DNA from 3 places in the Laceyella putida genome. Region 1 is predicted to be linked to each of the others. Evidence: riboswitches for the same ligand, from Rfam matches in the RefSeq annotation. Region 1 holds a riboswitch; each other region holds the start of a gene.
What was found. Region 1 has a riboswitch for S-adenosylmethionine ahead of ACFQNG_RS12740 (sugar ABC transporter substrate-binding protein). Riboswitches for the same ligand answer to the same signal wherever they lie in the genome.
Positions count from the first base shown of each region.

Region 1 (6,362 bases):
CTTAGCCGCCGCACCGAATGGAAGGGGGAGGGGGTTTTTATGCCCAAGCGCTCAATCAACCCTTCAGCGAACAAGATTTCTTTCCGCCGGTTAATCCAACCCTTGGGAGAAAGTTTTCGGATGCTGGGAAGTGTCAAATTTTGTACGACGGGGAAATCAACCAAAACGCCTTCTTTTCTCCGTTCTTCGGGAATCAAACAGATGCCCGCCCGAATCGCTTGTTGCGGATTTTGAATCGGGTGGGAGGTTCCCTTGATCGTCCACGTCCCGTCATGGGGGTCCGCCCCAAACAAAGCGCGGGCCGTTTCTGTTTTGCCTGCTCCAACCAGTCCCGCAATGCCCACGATTTCCCCTTCATAGACAGTGAGAGAGAGCGTTTGGCCGGTTGAGTGAACATGAAATTGGTTGATTTCCGCTAAGGGTTTGCCCAACTTTTTGTGTGGCGTGGCGGAGGAAGGAGAGAACGTTTTGCCGAGCATTGCGCGAATCATCTCTTCGTGTTCCATTTCGCTCGTGTTTTGGGTCGTGATGACCTTGCCGTCGCGCAGGATGGTCAACCGATCGGAAATGGTTTTGATTTCGTTTAAGCGGTGGGAAATGTAGACGATGCCGACACCGCGGTCCGTCAGTCGGCGGATGACTTGAAAGAGTGTGGCTGTTTCCACTTCACTCAAAGGCGCCGTCGGTTCGTCCAATATCAGGAACTTGACCTGACCGGCAATCGCCCGGGCGATCAGAATCATCTGCTTTTCGGCCAAGGTGCAGGATGAGACTAATTTGTCCACAGCCAAATGGATGCCCACTTCCGAAAGGAGTGTTCGGGCCGTTTGTTTTCTCTTTTTCCAAGAAAAGAAGGAAGGGCCGTGCAGGCATTCGTCGATCGTTACATTTTCGGCCACGGAAAGGGTGGGGATGAGAGCGGTGTCCACCTCCTGCACCACGATGCTGATCCCTTCCCGCTTGGCGTCCATGGGTGAGCGGATGTCCAGGTCACGCTCACCCAATCGAATCGATCCGTGATCTTTTTGAATGTCGCCTGACAGGATCTTCACCAACGTGCTTTTCCCGGCCCCGTTAACCCCGATGAGGGCGTGGACTTCCCCGGGTTGAACCGAGAAGTCCACTTGGTGCAAGACGGGATGGTTATGAAATGATTTGGAGATTTGCTTTAATGTTAATGCCGTCATTTTTTATTCGCCTCTGTCAATTTTTTCATCCATGGGGAAGTTCCGGCATCGGATTGCCCCCATCCGTTTATCACCTTGCCAATATCCTTCATGGAAACTTTCCGATCGGTGGGCAACCATCTTTTTTCCACCAAATGGGGTTGGATGCTGTACACTTGCGGTGTCGATTCACCGGCGATTTTTTGGTAAAGGAATCGAACCTGAAGCCGACCCACTTCTGCTGGGTCCGTCGCGGCGGTGGCCACCCAAGGGCTGTTGAGACTTTGCATGAATTGCAAATCTTCGTCGCTGAGATCAATGCCGTATACCTTGATTTCCGTTCGCCCCGCTTGTTGAATGGCGCGGGTCGCCCCTTTGGCAAACTCGTCCCAAGGCGCAAACACCGCGTCAATATCCCCTTTGTTGGGGTATTTTTTTAAAATTGCCTCCATTTGAGATTGCGTGTCCAGGGCCGTGTTGGAACTGGCGTTTCCGAAACGGGCCACTTCCTTGATATGGGGATACCGTTTTTGAAAAGCTTCATAGATCACATTGCGGCGTTCCATCGGTGCAAAACCCCCCACCCAGATATACACGATCTCTCCTTTTCCGTTTAAATCTTGGGTCATGGTGCGCAGGGAGTTCCAAGCTAGGCTGTAATCATCTTGGTCGATCACGGTGACGCCCGGAATGTCCAGATCACTGTCAAAGGAAACAACCGGAATTCCGGCGGCCACCGCTTTTTTTACACTGGGCGCCAACGCGTCTGCTCGGCCATGGTCCAAGAGGATGCCATCCACTTTCTGGTTTACGGCGGTGTCAACATATGAGGCCATTTTCGACAGGTCATTGTCGGCGTTATATACTTGTACTTCTCCGCCGAACGCCTTGACTTGTTCGGTGACACCCGCTATATATTGCGAAGAAAACGTGCCGATGGATAATTGAGTGATGGCCGCGATCTTTAACGGCTTGTTAACCTTGTTAGGAATCTCGCCAGAGGCGGCCGCAGGGGATGTCGACTTTATCTGTCCCGCAGGATGGTTGTTTTTTTGCCGGGCGACGCGATCTTGCTCATTGGCGCAGCCGGCCACCAGGAGCGCAGCCGTCATCAGAATGATCAAAAATGACTTGAAACTATTCATGAAAAATCCTCCTCCTTTTTTTCCCATTTACTGAATGATGGGAAAATGAATGATGTTCTTTTTATTGCGCATGAGGGGGAGGTTGGCATAAAAAAGAGCCCCTTCAATCAGAGGCTCGGAACACGATTTCCTTGCCTCTTATCTCGCAAAACAAACGTTTTTGCAGGATTTAGCACCGTGCCTTGCGCGGCTGTTCACCGCGGCCCCTTACGGAGTGCCCCATTTCACAATGGTATTACAGTCGGTTGCTGGGCTTCATCGGGCCATTCCCTCCACCTTCTCGCAATAAGAGACTTCAACGTATGCAATTGTTTAAATCAATTAATCCGATAAATAATAACGGATATTATTTATTAGTGAAATGATAATGCCTGCAAATTAAAATGTCAATGACCTTTGCCTGTTCCCGTGACAAGGAAAAGGTTCCTGTTCGTCCAACCATCACTTCACTGGTTGCCGACTTGGCGCGGCGGCCCCCGTCTTTACCCAACGCGGAGACTTTCCCTATGGCCTGCTCCGAGGGGAGGGAGAAAATGAAAAAAGCCTATATTCTTATAACGTGATCGTTATGAAGATAGGCTGTTTGTTTTTGGGGACCGCTTGATTATGGGCAGGTCCCCGTTTGTCAGGAATGATCTTACTTGATTTGTTAATATTATTTTCATTTTATTAATAAATACTTAATTATCCATGTTTTTATCATAAATTGGTATAACAAAATTACTTTACTTTATTGTGTTGAATGAATAAAATCAAATATATTCATTTATCGGTATAATTATTCACTTTGTTTCGAAGGAGGAAATCATGCGGATAAAGGGCTTTTTAACCATCTTTGTTGTCATGTTGGCCATGTCTTTATTAACTTCCTGTAGCATTCCGTGGATCGATTCCCAAGAGGGCCCTTCCGAAAACAAAATATTGCGCATTACTGAAAGCAATCAGATTTCCAGCTTGGACAGCGCCAAGTATGTGGATATCGTTTCTTGGAACGTCTTGTACAACGTGAATGAAGGATTGATGCGACTGGGACCGAACAATCGCCTCGTCAACGGAATGGCCGAAGAGGTGAAGATCAGCCCGGACAAAAAAACGTACACGTTCAAATTGCGTGATGACGCTGAATGGAGTGACGAAGAGCCGGTGACGGCGCATGATTTTGAATACGCCTGGAAGCGGGCGTTAGACCCGAAAACCAAATCGGAGTACGCCTATATTCTTTATCCCATCGCCGGTGCGGAGGAATACAACAAAGGCACCGGATCGGCAAGTCAAGTGAAAGTGAAGGCGCTTGATGAAAAAACGCTGGAGGTGCGGTTGAAACAACCGGAACACCACTTTTTGAGCTTGACCACGCAATCCACCTATTTTCCGCTACGAAAAGACATTGTGGAAAAGTATAAGGATGAGTACACAAAAACCCCGGACAAAATGGTTTATAACGGTCCGTTCATCATCCAATCCATCACGCCGACACAAGTGACTTTGGTCAAAAATGAAACCTATTGGGACCGGGATACCGTTCAGCTTCAACAGGTTGACGTGGTCGTCCAGGCGGAAACGTCCAAAAGGATCAATCTGTACAATGCCGGAGAGGCTGACACGACCAAAATCGATTCCGAGTTTGTTTACGCCTATAAGCAAACCAAGGATTATACTAACCTGGAATTGGCTTCTTCCCAATATTTGCTGATGAACGAAACCAAATCATTTTTCAAGAATGCGAATATCCGGCGCGCGATCAGCTTGGCGGTCGACCGCAACGAAATCGTGGAAACCGTATTGAAAGATGGATCCAAACCGGCAGGGGCGTTGATTCCGCCCGCCATGACAGAAGGGGCCCAATCTTTCCGCAAGCTTGCCGGCGGGGAGATTGTCAAGCACGATACGGCCTTGGCCCAGGCGTATTTCAATAAAGGCTTGAAGGAATTGGGCTTGTCCCGCCCGCCGGATTCCATTGTCATGCTTTGTTTTAACGATCAGCGGAGCAATGTGGCCATTTCCATCAAAGAGCAATTGAAAGAAAAGTTGGGGTTGGAGATCAAGTTGAATGCCCTTCCCCGGAAAAACAAAGTGGCTTATGAACTGAAAGGCGAGTTTGACATGACCATGTCCAGCTGGTTCGCCGATTACAGCGATCCGATTGGCTTCTTGGAAATATGGACAGCCAACTCCAAGCTGAACTATATGAAATTTAAAAACCCGACTTTTGACCAACTGATCAAAAAGGCCAAATCAACCACGTCGCAAAAAGAGAAGACAGACACGATGATTCAAGCGGAAAAACTTCTTGTCGGCACGGGTTCGGGCCAACAGGCGGCGATTGTTCCCCTGTACTATGAAGTGAACTCCTTTTTGCAAAAACCGTATGTGAAGAATCTGCATCGCCATCCGTATGGGGCGGAATATGACCTCAAATGGGCATCCATCGGCGACAAAGCAGAAAGCCAATAGCGACATGATGGGCAAGCCAGTTTCTCAGTTTGACTTGAGAGACTGGCTTTATATATGGTCGCCGCTTAACGGGTTTATGATTTCTGCATCATCTTTTCTTGCGATGTGTTCATCCTTTCAGCCGGGTTGACCAAGCGGGCGTTCCCCATAAAAACACTTGCGACCAGAGCGATACAGATAAAGATCACCCCGACTGAGAACACATGGTTTAAGGCATGGCTAAATACGTTTTGAAGCCCGAGTAGCACTTCAGGAGGCAGGGAAGCGCGTGCACTGGAATCCAGAAGCACCTGCGGATCGGTGAAATGCTGCAGCCGGTCCGCAGGATAGGACTAATGCGTCAAGGCAGGCAAACTCTCTTGCGCTTTTCGGTACGGCTGTTGATCCGCATAACCCTTCGGACTTGAAACATCATCACCTCCCGGGTTTCCGTGTTTGCAGGCTGTTGGAAGCGACATTAAAAATATAAGGGAGATCGCAAAAAAAGAATAGACTTTTTCTTTCCTTTGAGTTATTCTGATGATAAAGTCTGCCCCCGAAGCCTGTGTGCTTCGTTTTTTCATTTTCACGTAAAAAAGCCGGAAAATCCTGTCACAGGATCAACGGCTTTTTTTGATAAACGAATGTATTTGTTATCCTTGGTCTGATGGAGATGATCGATATGGGCGAAGGACGTCGGAACCAACCATCATCCTATTTTTATAGCAGGGGTCTTTTATGTTCATCGCGCCTGTTTTGTCCGAATTTTCGGTGATCAATCGCCGCCTTGCCGCTTCTGCAAAACGGCCGCAATCATCTCTTTCGCGCGGTCTGGGAATGGAGAACGATCTGATCAAGAGGAGGAAGCAAATGAACCAACGAATTCGTGAAGATATTTTTCAACGGGTGGAAGAACTTTTTGCCAAAGAGATCGCTGATTTTGAAACAGTCCATCGGGGTCTTCTCAATCTCAAATGGATTGTCACTTTTGATGATCGCACAACCGTGTTTGTCAAACAGTACCATCCGGCGCGCTACAGCGGCAAACTGTCGTTTGTCAAAACTGCGCTCTCCATTCAGGAAGCCGTTCAAAAACAAGGTATTCGATGTCCGAAGATTCACTCGTTTGATGGAGGGTATTTAATGACATCCAGTCAAGGCGAAGTCTTTACCGTCTTGGAGACCATGAGCGGAAGCAACGTGCCGCCGGGTCAGGCGGGCCATGGGCAAATGTTTTCACTGGGCCGAGAGTTGGGGAAATTGCATCAGGCGTTAAGCGCCATTCCACCCACTCCCCTTTATTGGACGCCCGATAAGGCGCGCATCCGGAAAAAATGGGAAAACCAAATGTCCCTTGCCTTGAAACAGCATCCATCGGCCCGTGTCATCTGTATGCTTCATAAGCAGAAAGAGATATTGGACACGCTCGATTTCTCACTGTTTGAGGAATGCCGGAAGGGCTGGGCCCATTGGGACATGCATATGGACAATGTTCTGTTTGAAGGGGGGCATGTTTCGGCCATCCTTGACTTCGATCGCATGCGATATGTGTATCCCGATCTGGATGTTGCACGGGCGGTGTTGTCAGGTTGTTTCAGCGCAGCAGATGGGATGAATG
Region 1 covers NZ_JBHTBW010000041.1:1,818-8,179, forward strand. Annotated here, with positions in the region: gene ACFQNG_RS12735 (sugar ABC transporter ATP-binding protein) at 1-1,187, opposite strand, end outside; gene ACFQNG_RS12740 (sugar ABC transporter substrate-binding protein) at 1,184-2,311, opposite strand; SAM riboswitch class I at 2,447-2,603, opposite strand; gene ACFQNG_RS12745 (peptide ABC transporter substrate-binding protein) at 3,119-4,765, shown strand; gene ACFQNG_RS12750 (phosphotransferase) at 5,615-6,362, shown strand, end outside.

Region 2 (6,362 bases), on a different contig from region 1:
AACCGTTCGCCACAAACCCGGAAGGCCACGACGCTGATCCAGGCGCTATCGCCATAGGTATCGATCTCCAAGCTGGAGGGGATCTCCGGGCGCAAACAAGAGGCGGTGACGGGCCAATGGGCAAACCAAACGTCTGTCAGCGTCTGGGACATCAGCCAAGGTCGGGGTGGGTTGGGTGGAGGTGGTTGAAGTGGATGGTTCATCACAGGCGGTCTCCTTCTTTTTCCGGTTTGTACTCCTTAGTATGACGAGGTACGGCCGCGCCCATGCGCGCTTAAGATCGCGTCCGAATGTGGGTGAAGAGGAGGCGTTCCACCTTGGGAATGAAGAATTGGATGATCGGACCGCACAGAAAGGTATAAATCACCGTTCCCAACCCCAGCGGACCTTGCATCAAGAGGGCCAAGAGCAGAACACTCCCATCGATCACCGTTTTGGATGCGGTGAGGCTGATCGCATAGCGTTGGGTCAGGATATACATCAAGTGGTCCGCCGGTGTAAGGGCATACTTGCTTTGCACATAGATGGAGATGCCGGTGGTGGCAAGCAGAAAACCTCCCCAGAACGTCAGCACTTTCCAGAGGAGTTGAGTGGGGTGGAAGTCCAACACGCTTAACCAGAAGTCAATGCAAAATCCCAGGATGAAAATGGTCAACAACGAGAGGAAGTTGGGCCCCCGCTTCAACAGGTGCGCATTCAACAAGGTGATCAGCACGCCGCACGTGATCACCCAAGAACCGACGGTAAAGCCGAACCACTCCGACATCGCCACAAAAAAGCCATTCCATGCGTCCGCCCCCAACTCAGACCGCAGGATCATGGAAATGCCCAAAGATTTTATGATCAACCCGCAGATATAAGAGCAACTTCTGGTCAATGGTTTATCCATCATTTAACCAACCTTACTGAGAGATTTGTATCAATATATGTGTACAAGTCGTCGGGCAGAAGCGAAAGTTGCGGGAAGGTCATAAACATGATACGGATTCGCATGGGAGGGATTGGATGGGGAAGCCGATGAGAATCACACAGTTTGTCTATGGATTGATTTTTTTCTTGGCGGGATTGAATGGATGGGCTGTGTTTTTTGGCTTTTCGCCGTTTTTGCCGACAAGTCCCGAAGTGATGGCGTTTTTTCGGTATCCTTATCTGTTGTTCACCGAGAAATCGGTTGAGGTGGCAGCCGGCCTGCTGTTGATGTGCAACCGGTGGGTGCCGCTGGCCTTGAACATGCTGGCTCCCATTGTGGTGAACATTTTGCTGTTCCATCTGTTTGTCGACGCTTCGTTGTTGCCGTTGGCCATCTTGATGGCGGCGGGCGAGGCCGTCCTGCTGTGGGCTTGCCGGGATGCGTTTCAAGGGATGCTGGCCCCGACGCATAAGAAAATCCGTATTTTGGCCCTGAACAGCCTTCAGGGCTGTTTTTTTGTGCAATAAAACACCACGGCCACGTGATGTTTATAATAGTGTCATTATCCTGATTCATTTAACGGCTGATCTTTAAATGCGAGGGGTGCAACGAAACGAGACGTTTCCTTTTTGGCGCGCGATGGAAAACCCGGAATTTCAACAGCTAAGTTAAGATGGAAAATAATTGAAAAATCCCTCTTTCTGAATTATAATTCAAGTGTGAAACATATCATATTCGTTATTTCTTTTATTGTTGCAACATAAGTATCGCAATTTCAAAAAAAGAGGAGGATTTTCAGTGTTTATGCTGCATCTGCAAGGCAAGGTTGCACACGTGTTGCCGTTTGTGGGGGAGTTGCAACAGAAGCCGCATGTGTCGGTTGTGGAAGCGGAGATGGAAAGGGAAGGGGATCAGGTGGAACTGTCGCTGATGGTTGACCATCAGCCGAGGAAGCGCGTGCGGATCCTCCGACTGCATACCGAATCGGGGCAAGTGGTTTCCATTCCGTTGTTGGATATGATGCAGGTGGAGTGGGAAGAGGGGAAGCATCTTTTCTGCGGACGGTCGTTTGACATTTTCGGATCATCGGGCGGGGGAGGGTAAGGCATGGCGGAAATCTGTTTCTGGTATGATCGGGAAAAAGCGCGCTTGGTGGTCCGTCATTGCGCCAGTGGAGAAAAGCGCGTGATTCATAAACTGCAGCGGATGACTTGGTTTCTCCATACATATGGGATGACATTGGAAGAGGTGGCCAGGCCCCGCTATGGGGAGGATCGGCTGCATCTCTTCAAGCGGATGCAAGTGCTTGATCAGTCCGAAGGGTCGAAAGAGGAGTGAAGGCAAGGTGTTGTTGGTCTCGGCGGTGCTCACTATCCTAGGGGGCTTGGGTTCCGTGTATTATGTGGAATTTTTGGGCAGATGGGTGGAAGAAGAGCGGGTGGGCAAGAAGGAAGTGAGCCTCAGTGTGTTGGTGGGATTGTGCTTCCATTTCATTGTGGTGGCCATCGGTTTGGGATTGCAAGCGGCGGGGTCCGTCCGCCCGGAATCGGTGCTGTGGATTTATCATGGCGGTGTGATGCTGTCACTGTGCGCCAGTGCCGGGGTGGTCATTTGGTTGCGGTTGCGCGGGAAATGGAGTTGACAACGGCGATCGGGCAAGTGGCCCAACCGACGGTCCCGCGGATGGGTTTCTCCGGTTAATGTTTGTTCACAATTTGGTCACAGGCGGTTAAGAAAGATTTAATCTCTGTTTATCCGGTGTTTATGGCTGTGCGCTAAGATTTGACATGGATGCGAGATCGAAAGGAGAGACAAAGAAGAATGAAATTGGAAGCAGCTTACGGTCCATTGTTCCTGCGGATTGGACTGGGTCTGATCTTTATCGTTCATGGTGCGCAGAAGTTGATGGGCATGGAACAGACCATCGGCTTTTTCGGCAGCGTCGGAATTCCCGCCGCCTCCCTCACCGCGTATGTCGTGGCCGGTGTGGAAGTGCTGATCGGCATTGCCTTTATCCTGGGTCTGTTCACTTCCATCGCCTCGGTTTTGGCCGCAGTGGTGATGGCGGGAGCCATTTTGTTTGTGAAAGGATCGAAAGGGTTCGCCGGAGGGTATGAGTTTGACCTGTTGATCCTGCTCACGGCCTTATCCCTGCTCTTCACGGGGCCCGGGGCGCTCAGGATGCCCATCGGCAAGAACTGAGTCATCGTTTCCCTCTCCTGATGCCTGTTGAATCGACACCGCGATGGAGCCTTAAGGGTCTTGTGATCCTTGGGGCTTTTTTTGAGCTGCGAATTTTTGTTGTTTTTCAAAGTCTGTTGCTGAAGCTCATGCCATTGGGAACGGGGGTAATATTTCCACTCTCTACACTTGGGCATATCCAGCTTCGAGTGATCCTAACCGCAATTCCGCGTATGTGTCCAAAGCATCTATGGCCCTATGGTCCGTGGCAAGGGATTGGGGAGAATATTTCTTCTCTTTCCCCTTTTTTCTTATATGGGGTGGATGTAGCGAACGTCGATTTTGGCATCATCTGCCCAAGAAAGGGCGGCAAAATCGGTCGATGCTACCACTACCCGCAAATGGATGCGATGATGCACCATAAAGGAAAATAGTTGACGAACAATTCTAAATCAATTACAATAAAGTAGATCGAAATACTATGGATTTTCTCTTATCCAGAGTGGCGGAGGGACTGGCCCGATGATGCCCGGCAACCCTGGTATTTATACCGAAAGGTGCTAATTCCTGTAGGGATTTTTTGTCTCTAGAAGATAAGAGGAGGGCAATGTATATCAAAGTCTCTTCTCTGGATAAGGGGAGGAGGCTTTTTTATATCGTTGAATTTTACAATGGGAGGAAAAAAATGAGCGATCAAAAAAATTACGTCTTGAAACCATTTCGGTACACGGTGGACAGGTTCCTGATCCAACTTCTAATTCGCGCGCCGTTCCTATTTATCAAACGACGTCTTATGTTTTTAATGATGCCGAGCATGCTGCGAATTTATTTGCATTAAAGGAATTCGGAAACATTTATACACGAATTATGAACCCGACGCAAGATGTATTTGAAAAAAGGGTAGCTGAATTAGAAGGCGGTGTAGGCGCACTCGCTACTAGTTCGGGTCAATCAGCGATCACCTATTCGATTTTGAACATTGCAAAAGCGGGAGATGAAATCGTCTCATCAAGTCATTTGTATGGGGGAACGTATAACTTGTTCCGCCACACTTTGGCAAAATTGGGCATTTCGGTAAAATTCGTTGACCAAACAAATCCGGAAAATTTCCGCAACGCCATCACGGATAAAACAAAGGCAGTTTTTGCCGAAATAATCGGGAATCCCCATTTAGATGTTTTAGATATTGAAGCGGTCGCAAAAGTGGCCCATGAAGCTGGGATTCCGTTAATTGTAGACAACACCTTTGCTACTCCTTATCTTTGCCGCCCATTTGAATTTGGTGCTGACATTATTGTCCATTCTGCAACGAAGTTTATTGGAGGACATGGAACCACCATTGGCGGAATTATCGTCGATTCTGGCAAATTTGATTGGACGAACGGGAAATTTCCAGATTTGACCGAACCTGATCCAAGTTATCATGGGGTTAGTTATACGGAAGCAGTAGGATCTCTTGCCTATATCATTAAAGCTCGTGTCCAACTGCTTCGCGACCTGGGTGCTGCCATATCTCTTTTTAATTCATTCTTGTTTCTTCAAGGATTAGAAACGCTTCATCTGAGAATGCAACGCCACAGCGAAAACGCGCTAAAAGTTGCAGAATATTTGAATTAGCACGAATTGGTTGAATGGGTCAACCACCCTGGTTTAGAAAGTCATTCTTCCTTTGAAAAAGCGCAAAAATATTTGCCAAAAGGACAAGGAGCCATCTTTACCTTTGGAATTAAAGGCGGATTGGAATCTGGGAAGAAATTCATAGAAAACCTGACACTGTTTTCTCATTTAGCCAATGTGGGCGATGCGAAGTCATTGGTGATTCATCCAGCGAGCACGACTCATCAACAGCTAACCGAAGAGGAGCAAAGAGCTTCAGGGGTTACTCCTGAACTGATTCGTTTATCCATTGGTATTGAAGCGGTTGAAGACATCATTCAAGATCTGGAGCAGGCACTGGTGAAAAGTCAAAGCGTGTAGCTATGGATATGGGCTTCAACAATAAAATAAAGAAAGGGGTGAATGACAGTGCCTATCAAAATACCAGATAAGCTACCAGTAAATGAAATTCTCAATAATGAAAATATTTTTGTCATAGATGAAAGGCGTGCCTTTCATCAAGATATTCGCCCGCTTAGAATGGTTATTCTAAATTTGATGCCAACCAAAATTGAAACGGAGACACAACTCCTTCGTTTGCTCGGGAATTCACCCCTACAAATTGAAATTAGTTTCATCTATCCAACAACCCATACCTCCAAAAACACACCAGCAAAACATCTATCAACATTTTATAAAACATTTGATGAGATCAGGCATCAAAAATATGATGGAATGATTATTACAGGAGCTCCTGTAGAACACCTGGAATACGAAAAGGTGGACTACTGGGAAGAATTGAAGCGAATAATGGATTGGAAAATAAAAAATGTTACTTCAACTTTTCATATTTGTTGGGGCGCTCAGGCCGCTCTTTACCATCATTACGGTATTCCAAAGTATCCTTTAAAGGAAAAAAAAACTGTTTGGTGTGTTCCCACATACGATTACCAAGATAAATACCAAACTGCTTCGTGGCTTTGACGACTATTTCTTTGTTCCGCAATCCCGTCATACCGATATCCGCAAAGAAGATATCGAAAAAATAGGAGATTTGGAGATTTTATCTGAATCTGAAGAGGCGGGTATTTTCATTGTTATCAGTAAAAATGGTCGCCAAATATTTGTGACAGGACATGCTGAATACGACAGATTCACATTAAAGAATGAATACGATCGTGATATCAAGAGAGGCTTAGATATCAACATACCAAAAAATTATTTCCCAGATGATGATCCGACCCAAGTTCCTGTTCAAACGTGGCGAGCGCATGCGCACTTATTGTTTTCTAACTGGTTAAACTATTACGTATATCAAGAAACTCCTTATGATTTAAAAAATAGAATAATTGAGATAGAATGGGGTAATGCCCGACCCATGATATCGAGATCGTCTTGATGGAATCGCCACGGGAAAGCTGGGTATCCGGCTTGCCGGAAAGCAGTTGCGTTTGGAATATGCTGTGTGTGTATAAAGACCCCAAGCGGTTAGCCTCTATCGGGAGGGCTAACCGCTCGTTTTTCATAGGCATATCTACTCATAAGTATTCTTTAATTTTAAAAGTAATGTTACTGATTCGTGAAGACACCTCTTTTCGGATTTGGTTGACGTTTAACCATGAGATTACGAGGTGTTTTTTTCTTTTTTGATAATCAATTCCTATAAAAGGTATAT
Region 2 covers NZ_JBHTBW010000057.1:32,395-38,756, forward strand. Annotated here, with positions in the region: gene ACFQNG_RS16150 (YqjF family protein) at 1-203, opposite strand, end outside; gene ACFQNG_RS16155 (YczE/YyaS/YitT family protein) at 275-889, opposite strand; gene ACFQNG_RS16160 (hypothetical protein) at 1,006-1,437, shown strand; gene ACFQNG_RS16165 (hypothetical protein) at 1,709-2,014, shown strand; gene ACFQNG_RS16170 (hypothetical protein) at 2,018-2,248, shown strand; gene ACFQNG_RS16175 (hypothetical protein) at 2,256-2,552, shown strand; gene ACFQNG_RS16180 (DoxX family protein) at 2,732-3,112, shown strand; SAM riboswitch class I at 3,582-3,691, shown strand; partial or broken gene ACFQNG_RS16185 (homocysteine synthase) at 3,755-5,068, shown strand; partial or broken gene metA (homoserine O-acetyltransferase MetA) at 5,117-6,086, shown strand.
Region 2: linked by a shared signal. The riboswitch ahead of ACFQNG_RS16185 (homocysteine synthase) and the one ahead of ACFQNG_RS12740 (sugar ABC transporter substrate-binding protein) in region 1 are both predicted to bind S-adenosylmethionine.

Region 3 (6,362 bases), on a different contig from region 1:
TCCAATGTCACATATCCTTCCCAACCGGGTTCCAGCGGGGTTACATTGGTGATAATGCCGCAACGCGCGTATGTGGATTTGCCCACGCAAATGGCCAAGACATTTTCCGGAATGCGGAAATACTCCACGGAGCGGGCCAGGGCAAACGAATTCGGCGGAATGATGCACACATCCCCTTGAAAATCCATAAACGAATCGGAACTGATCGCTTTAGGATCGATAACCGAGTTTAAGGCATTATGAAAGATTTTATATTCATCCGCCACCCGGAGGTCATATCCATAACTGGACAAGCCAAAGCTGACGGCTTCCCCTTTTCCCACATTGCGATCAATAAATGGCTCGATCATCTTATATTCCATAGCCATTTTGCGAATCCATTTATCCGATTTGATGGTCATCTTCAGTAACTCCTTCTCTGAACTAGATATTCCTTTATCATTGTACATAAATCAACTAAAAAGAAAAATGCCCCCAACTGAAAGGAGGCAATCGACAGGCTAACTAAGTGGCCCCGGAGTCGATTTTTGAGTCTTCGTTCCTTGGTCGCTTATCGGTAAGTAACTCCGTCGCCGAACTTTGGCGCTGCAACAACCACTTTCGTTGTCGCTATCGCTCCGTTGCCCGCTTTCTTCCTTCGTTCGGCACTCCGCTTGATTAACAGCTCCCAGTCACTTCGCTTTCAAAAATCTTACTCCTTTTGGGTTTATCATGATCTTGCATGTCCTCAACTGAAAGGAGGCATCCGTCTGCTCATTTTGTCTATGTAGGCCATCGATCCGCATTTTATTTGCCCACGGCAATCGTTAAGCGAGATTCGAGCGCCTGCGCCAAATCTTCAATCAAATCGTCGGCGCTTTCCAAACCGACCGACAGGCGCAACAACCCGTCAGTGATTCCATGCTTTTGCCGAACTTCTGGCGGCATGGAAGCGTGGGACATCAGCGCGGGATAAGATAAGATGCTTTCAACTGCGCCCAGGCTGACCGCCACGATCGGCAACTTGACATGATCCAACAGCTGGCGCACCCGTTCTTTGCTGCCCAGGTCAAAAGATAGGACCGCTCCGTGCCCGCTGGCTTGCGCATCTTGCAAATAGTGGCCTTCATGGGACGGCAACCCGGTGTAGTACACCCGCTCCACACCCGGATGCTGTTGCAGCCACAAGGCGACTTTTTCCGCGCTTCGCGTAGACAACTCCATCCGCGCTTTCAGCGTTTTGATCCCTCTCAGCACCAACCAGGCATCATGCACACCCAGAATCGCCCCGAATGAGTTTTGCAACAATGACAATTCTTCTGCCAAGTCTTCATCTTTGACCACAACCAATCCCGCGATCACATCGCTGTGCCCCGCAATGAATTTCGTCGCGCTATGGATGACGATATCCACACCCAAACTGAACGGGCGTTGGAAATACGGGGTAAGGAAGGTGTTGTCCACAATCGTGCGGAAACCATGCGCTTGGGCGATGTTGACAATCCCTCTGATGTCCGTCACCTTGAGCAACGGATTGGATGGCGTCTCGATATAGATCGCTTTGGTATGGGGCTGGATGGCCTGAACCACTTGTTCCAGATCCGTTGTGTCCACAAAGCTCGTTTCAATGCCCATCCGCTCAAACACCTTGGTCAGCACGCGGTAGGTGCCGCCGTACACGTCTTGGGAGACAATCAGGTGGTCACCGCGCGAGAAGAGAAGAAAAACCGTTGAGATGGCCGCCATGCCAGAGGCGAAAGCAAAGCCTTTACACCCTCCTTCCAGCTGGGCGATGGTCTCTTCGAGCGCTTTGCGGGTGGGATTGCCCGAACGGGCGTAATCAAATTCTCCCGGTTGATCGATCGAAAATTGATGAAAGGTCGACGCTTGGTACATAGGGATGCTGGCCGCTCCCGTATATGGATCAATCTCATTTCCATTGTGCAACAGTTTGGTTTCAAATCTCATCTCATCCTCATCCTTTCATATAAGTCCTTCTTAGCGAGCGTAATTTGCGAGGTTAGAAGGACTATACTCCGCTTGGCAGAGTTTCCTCTCCTCTTCTTAACGAGCGTATTTGCGGGGTTGACGGAGTTTCCTCTCCTCTTTTAGGCGACTCCGCCCAATCACCCCACTTGTGCCAATGCTTGCGCCAAATCGGCAATCAAGTCTTCTCCATGTTCAATTCCCACGGACAAACGCAACAATCGGTCACATACGCCCACTTTCTCCCTGATCTCGACCGGAATATCGGCATGGGTTTGCGTCGCCGGATAAGTGATCAAACTCTCCACTCCACCAAGACTTTCGGCAAAAGTGATAATCTTCAAAGAGTTGAGAACTGGTTGCACCCACTCTTTTCGTTTCAAGCGGAATGACAACATACCACCATAACCATCCGCTTGCGCATCAAGCAAGGTTTTGCTCCGCACATCCAATGCCGGATAAAACACAGTTTCAATGGCGGGATGGTTATGCAAAAACGCCGCAATCGCCTGCGCGTTGGCTTGATGTTGCCTCATGCGAAGCGCCAGGGTTTTCATCCCCCTCATCAACAACCAACAGTCCAAGGGTCCCAAGACCGCGCCAATCGCCTTTTGCAAAAAGGCAACCTGCTCCGTAAGCGCTTCGCCTTTGGTTACGATCAAGCCCGCCAAAACGTCGTTATGCCCGCCCAAATACTTGGTCGCGCTATGAAACACGATATCGGCGCCCAAGGTAAGGGGTCGTTGCAAAAAAGGCGTCATAAACGTGTTGTCAACAATGGTTAATAACCCGTGGGCCTTGGCCAGCTTGCATACCGCCTCAATATCCGTCACGCACATCAGCGGATTGGTTGGCGATTCTATGAAAATCGCTTTGGTATTCGGCTGAATGGCCCGCCGAATGTCCTCTAACTCACGCAAATCCACATAAGTGAAGGAACACCCGTACCGTGTCATCACTTTTTCAAACAAGCGATACGTCCCGCCATAAAGATCGAAGGAAACGATCAAATGGTCGCCTTGACCAAACAGTCCCATCAAGGTGTGAATCGCCGCCATCCCCGAACTGCAGGCAAACCCACCATCGCCTTCTTCCAATTGGGCCACGCTTTCCTCCAAGACTTCCCTTGTCGGGTTGGAAGCACGTGCATAATCATACCCCGTGCTTACGCCATCAACATGTTCATAGGCCGTCGAAAAATAAATAGGAAAGTTCACCGCTCCTGTTTTTCGTTCCCTTTTGTTTCCCATTTGCGCCAACTTTGTTTCTATTCTCATCGGTGCTTCCTCCCCTGTATGGCAATCTTAAATAAAAAACCTCTTCTCGATAAGAGAAGAGGTTCTTCTGGCTGAGCGACCATCTTCTCTTATCTCTCAGAACTTCCGTTCTGCAGGAATTGGCACCTTCCGGTGAAACATGCTCACCGAGGTTGCCGGGCTTCATCGGGCCAGTCCCTCCACCGCTCTTGATAAGAGAATAAATATTCATATTTTCACGATTCCATTGTTTTTCAGCAATCTTAAGTTGATTATACCTACTCATTTTCTATTCGTCAAGCGTGTTATTTATACGGGTAAGTGAAATAGTATACATTTCATTGATTTCGCTCTCTTTATTCCCTAAAATGAGGTTGATTGGCAAATTAAAAGGGGGTTCACCATCCATGTCTAAAAACAAAGCATTGATCGAGCTTACGGATAAATTTGGAGCGAAGAACTATCATCCACTGCCGATCGTGATTTCCAAAGCGGAGGGAGTATGGGTGGAAGATGCGGATGGCAATCGTTACATGGATATGTTAAGCGCTTACTCCGCACTCAACCACGGTCACCGTCATCCGCGCCTCATTCAAGCCCTGAAGGATCAAGCGGATAAAGTCACGCTCACTTCCCGCGCCTTCCACAATGATCAATTGGGAGCGTTCTATGAAAAAGTGGCAGAACTGACCGGCAAAGAAATGGTCCTCCCGATGAACACTGGCGCGGAAGCGGTTGAAACAGCCATTAAAGCGGCGCGCCGCTGGGCATACAATGTGAAAAAGATCGCTGACAACCAAGCGGAAATCATCGTATGTGAAGACAACTTCCACGGACGCACCATCACCGCCGTCTCCCTGTCTTCCAACGATGAATACAAGCGTGGTTTCGGTCCTCTCACCCCAGGGTTTAAAGTGATTCCTTATGGCGATCTGGAAGCGCTTAAAGCAGCGATCACCCCAAACACGGCCGCCTTCATGTTGGAGCCGATCCAAGGGGAAGCAGGCGTGATTGTCCCTCCAGAAGGTTTCTTGAGCGAAGCGCGTGAAATCTGTCGGGAGAACAATGTCCTCTTTATCGCCGATGAGATCCAAACCGGCTTCGGACGGACGGGACAACTCTTCGCCTGTGATTGGGAAGGCGTGAAGCCTGACATGTATATCATGGGTAAAGCTCTGGGTGGCGGAGTCATGCCTATTTCCGCTGTCGCCGCCGACAAAGAAATCATGGGTGTTTTTGAACCGGGTTCGCACGGCTCCACCTTTGGCGGTAACCCGCTCGCTTGCGCCGTGGCCATTGCCGCATTGGATGTGTTGTTAGAAGAAGAGCTCCCGACCCGTTCCCGCGAATTGGGCGAGTACTTTATCAACGAGCTGCGCAAAATAGAGAACCCCATCATCAAAGAAGTGCGCGGAAAAGGCCTCTTCATCGGCATGGAATTGCATGAAGCGGCGCGTCCATACTGTGAAGCCCTGATGCAAGAAGGACTTCTCTGCAAAGAAACGCATGACAACACGATCCGCTTTGCGCCACCACTCACCATCACGCAAGCAGAATTGGATCTCGCATTGGAAAAAGTGCGCAAAATCATTGCAAAATAAGCCTGTCCCACTTTATTCATGCGGATCTTGAAAGAAATGGGAGCGCTTGATGAAAAACAGTTCATCGACCTGCACTTGGCGACTCAGGATAACCTGGGTCGCTTTTTCAATTCAGCACGATTTGCTCACGAAACTTCTCCACCGTCTTCTCGCCAATGCCAGGAACTTGCGCGATCTCCTCCACCGACCGGAACGGACCATGTTCCTCACGATAGCGAACAATGGCCTCCGCTTTGCTTGGCCCGATCCCATTTAACTGGTCCAATTCTTCCGCGGTCGCCGTATTCACATTGATTTTCCCGCCGGACGTCTCTGATGCGGCTACACCCCCTCCGGGAAATGATGCCGGTTCCTCCCCTTGTTTCGGGATATACAACACCATCCCATCTCGAAGCGGCTCCGCCAAATTCACCTTGCTCAAGTCCGCCTCCTCTCTCGCTCCACCCGCGCGCTTAAGCGCCTCATAAACCCTCGCCTCTCCGGCAAAATGATAAATTCCCGGCTTATGCACCGCTCCCTTCACATCAATGATCACTTCTTGCTTGTCGATTTCTGGCTGTTTGTCCACTTCCGTTGCCGGCGTCTTCTCCGATGGCGCATTCGCTTGAGCCTGATATTCCATCCATCCCGCTTCTTCCGGCCGATCCTCCTGTCCAAACAGCCAGACCGTCCCACCCACCAGCAACACTCCGCCCAGAGCCAAAGCCAACCATTTCTCCCTGGGCGTCCAACCCCAATGCACCATGAAACCTCACACTCCGACATGATTTTCCAATTAATACCACTATACCTTTTCTCCCCCCATTCAAACAAGAGGAAATTCAATTTCTTCGACAAACCTGTTGCATGATTGCGGTTAACGCCTATTGTTCACTCGTCGGTAGTCCAGGGTCAGAAAACAAAAAGGCTCCACCCCTGTACCTGGGGTAGAGCCTTCCTCCGGCAAACCCGATCAGTTCGCCACGATATTCACCAGTTTACCCGGCACCACAATCACCTTGCGCACCGTTTTTCCTTCAATCAGCGCCTGAATGCGCTCTGTTGCCAACGCTTGTTTCTCCACTTCCTCACGGGTGGCTTGGGTGGCGACAACCAATTTATCTCTGACTTTCCCATTGATCTGCACCGCTATTTCCACTTCATCCAACACCAACGCTTGCTCATCATGGACAGGCCAGCTGACGCGATGCACGCTGCCTTCTTTCCCCATCCATTGCCACAGTTCTTCCGTCACGTGTGGCACAAACGGCGCCAGCAAGACAACCAGGGTTTCCAGCGCTTCCTTCAACACGGCGCGATCCGCATGCTCTGGATAACTGTACAACCCATTGACCAATTCCATGATCGCGCTGATGGCCGTGTTAAAGTGGCTGCGTTCCCCGATTTCGCCCGTTACCTTTTTGATGGTCTGATGCAGCAGGCGACGCAACTCTTTCGCTTCTCCGCTCAATTCTCCACCTGGCGCGATGTCTTGCGTGAACAACGCTTCATGCTGGGCGATCAGCCGCCATACGCGGTTGATGAATCGATAGCTGCCTTC
Region 3 covers NZ_JBHTBW010000015.1:79,726-86,087, forward strand. Annotated here, with positions in the region: gene dcd (dCTP deaminase) at 1-401, opposite strand, end outside; gene ACFQNG_RS05795 (aminotransferase class I/II-fold pyridoxal phosphate-dependent enzyme) at 787-1,947, opposite strand; gene ACFQNG_RS05800 (aminotransferase class I/II-fold pyridoxal phosphate-dependent enzyme) at 2,106-3,242, opposite strand; SAM riboswitch class I at 3,329-3,440, opposite strand; gene ACFQNG_RS05805 (ornithine--oxo-acid transaminase) at 3,629-4,822, shown strand; gene ACFQNG_RS05810 (helix-hairpin-helix domain-containing protein) at 4,929-5,564, opposite strand; gene leuS (leucine--tRNA ligase) at 5,775-6,362, opposite strand, start outside.
Region 3: linked by a shared signal. The riboswitch ahead of ACFQNG_RS05800 (aminotransferase class I/II-fold pyridoxal phosphate-dependent enzyme) and the one ahead of ACFQNG_RS12740 (sugar ABC transporter substrate-binding protein) in region 1 are both predicted to bind S-adenosylmethionine.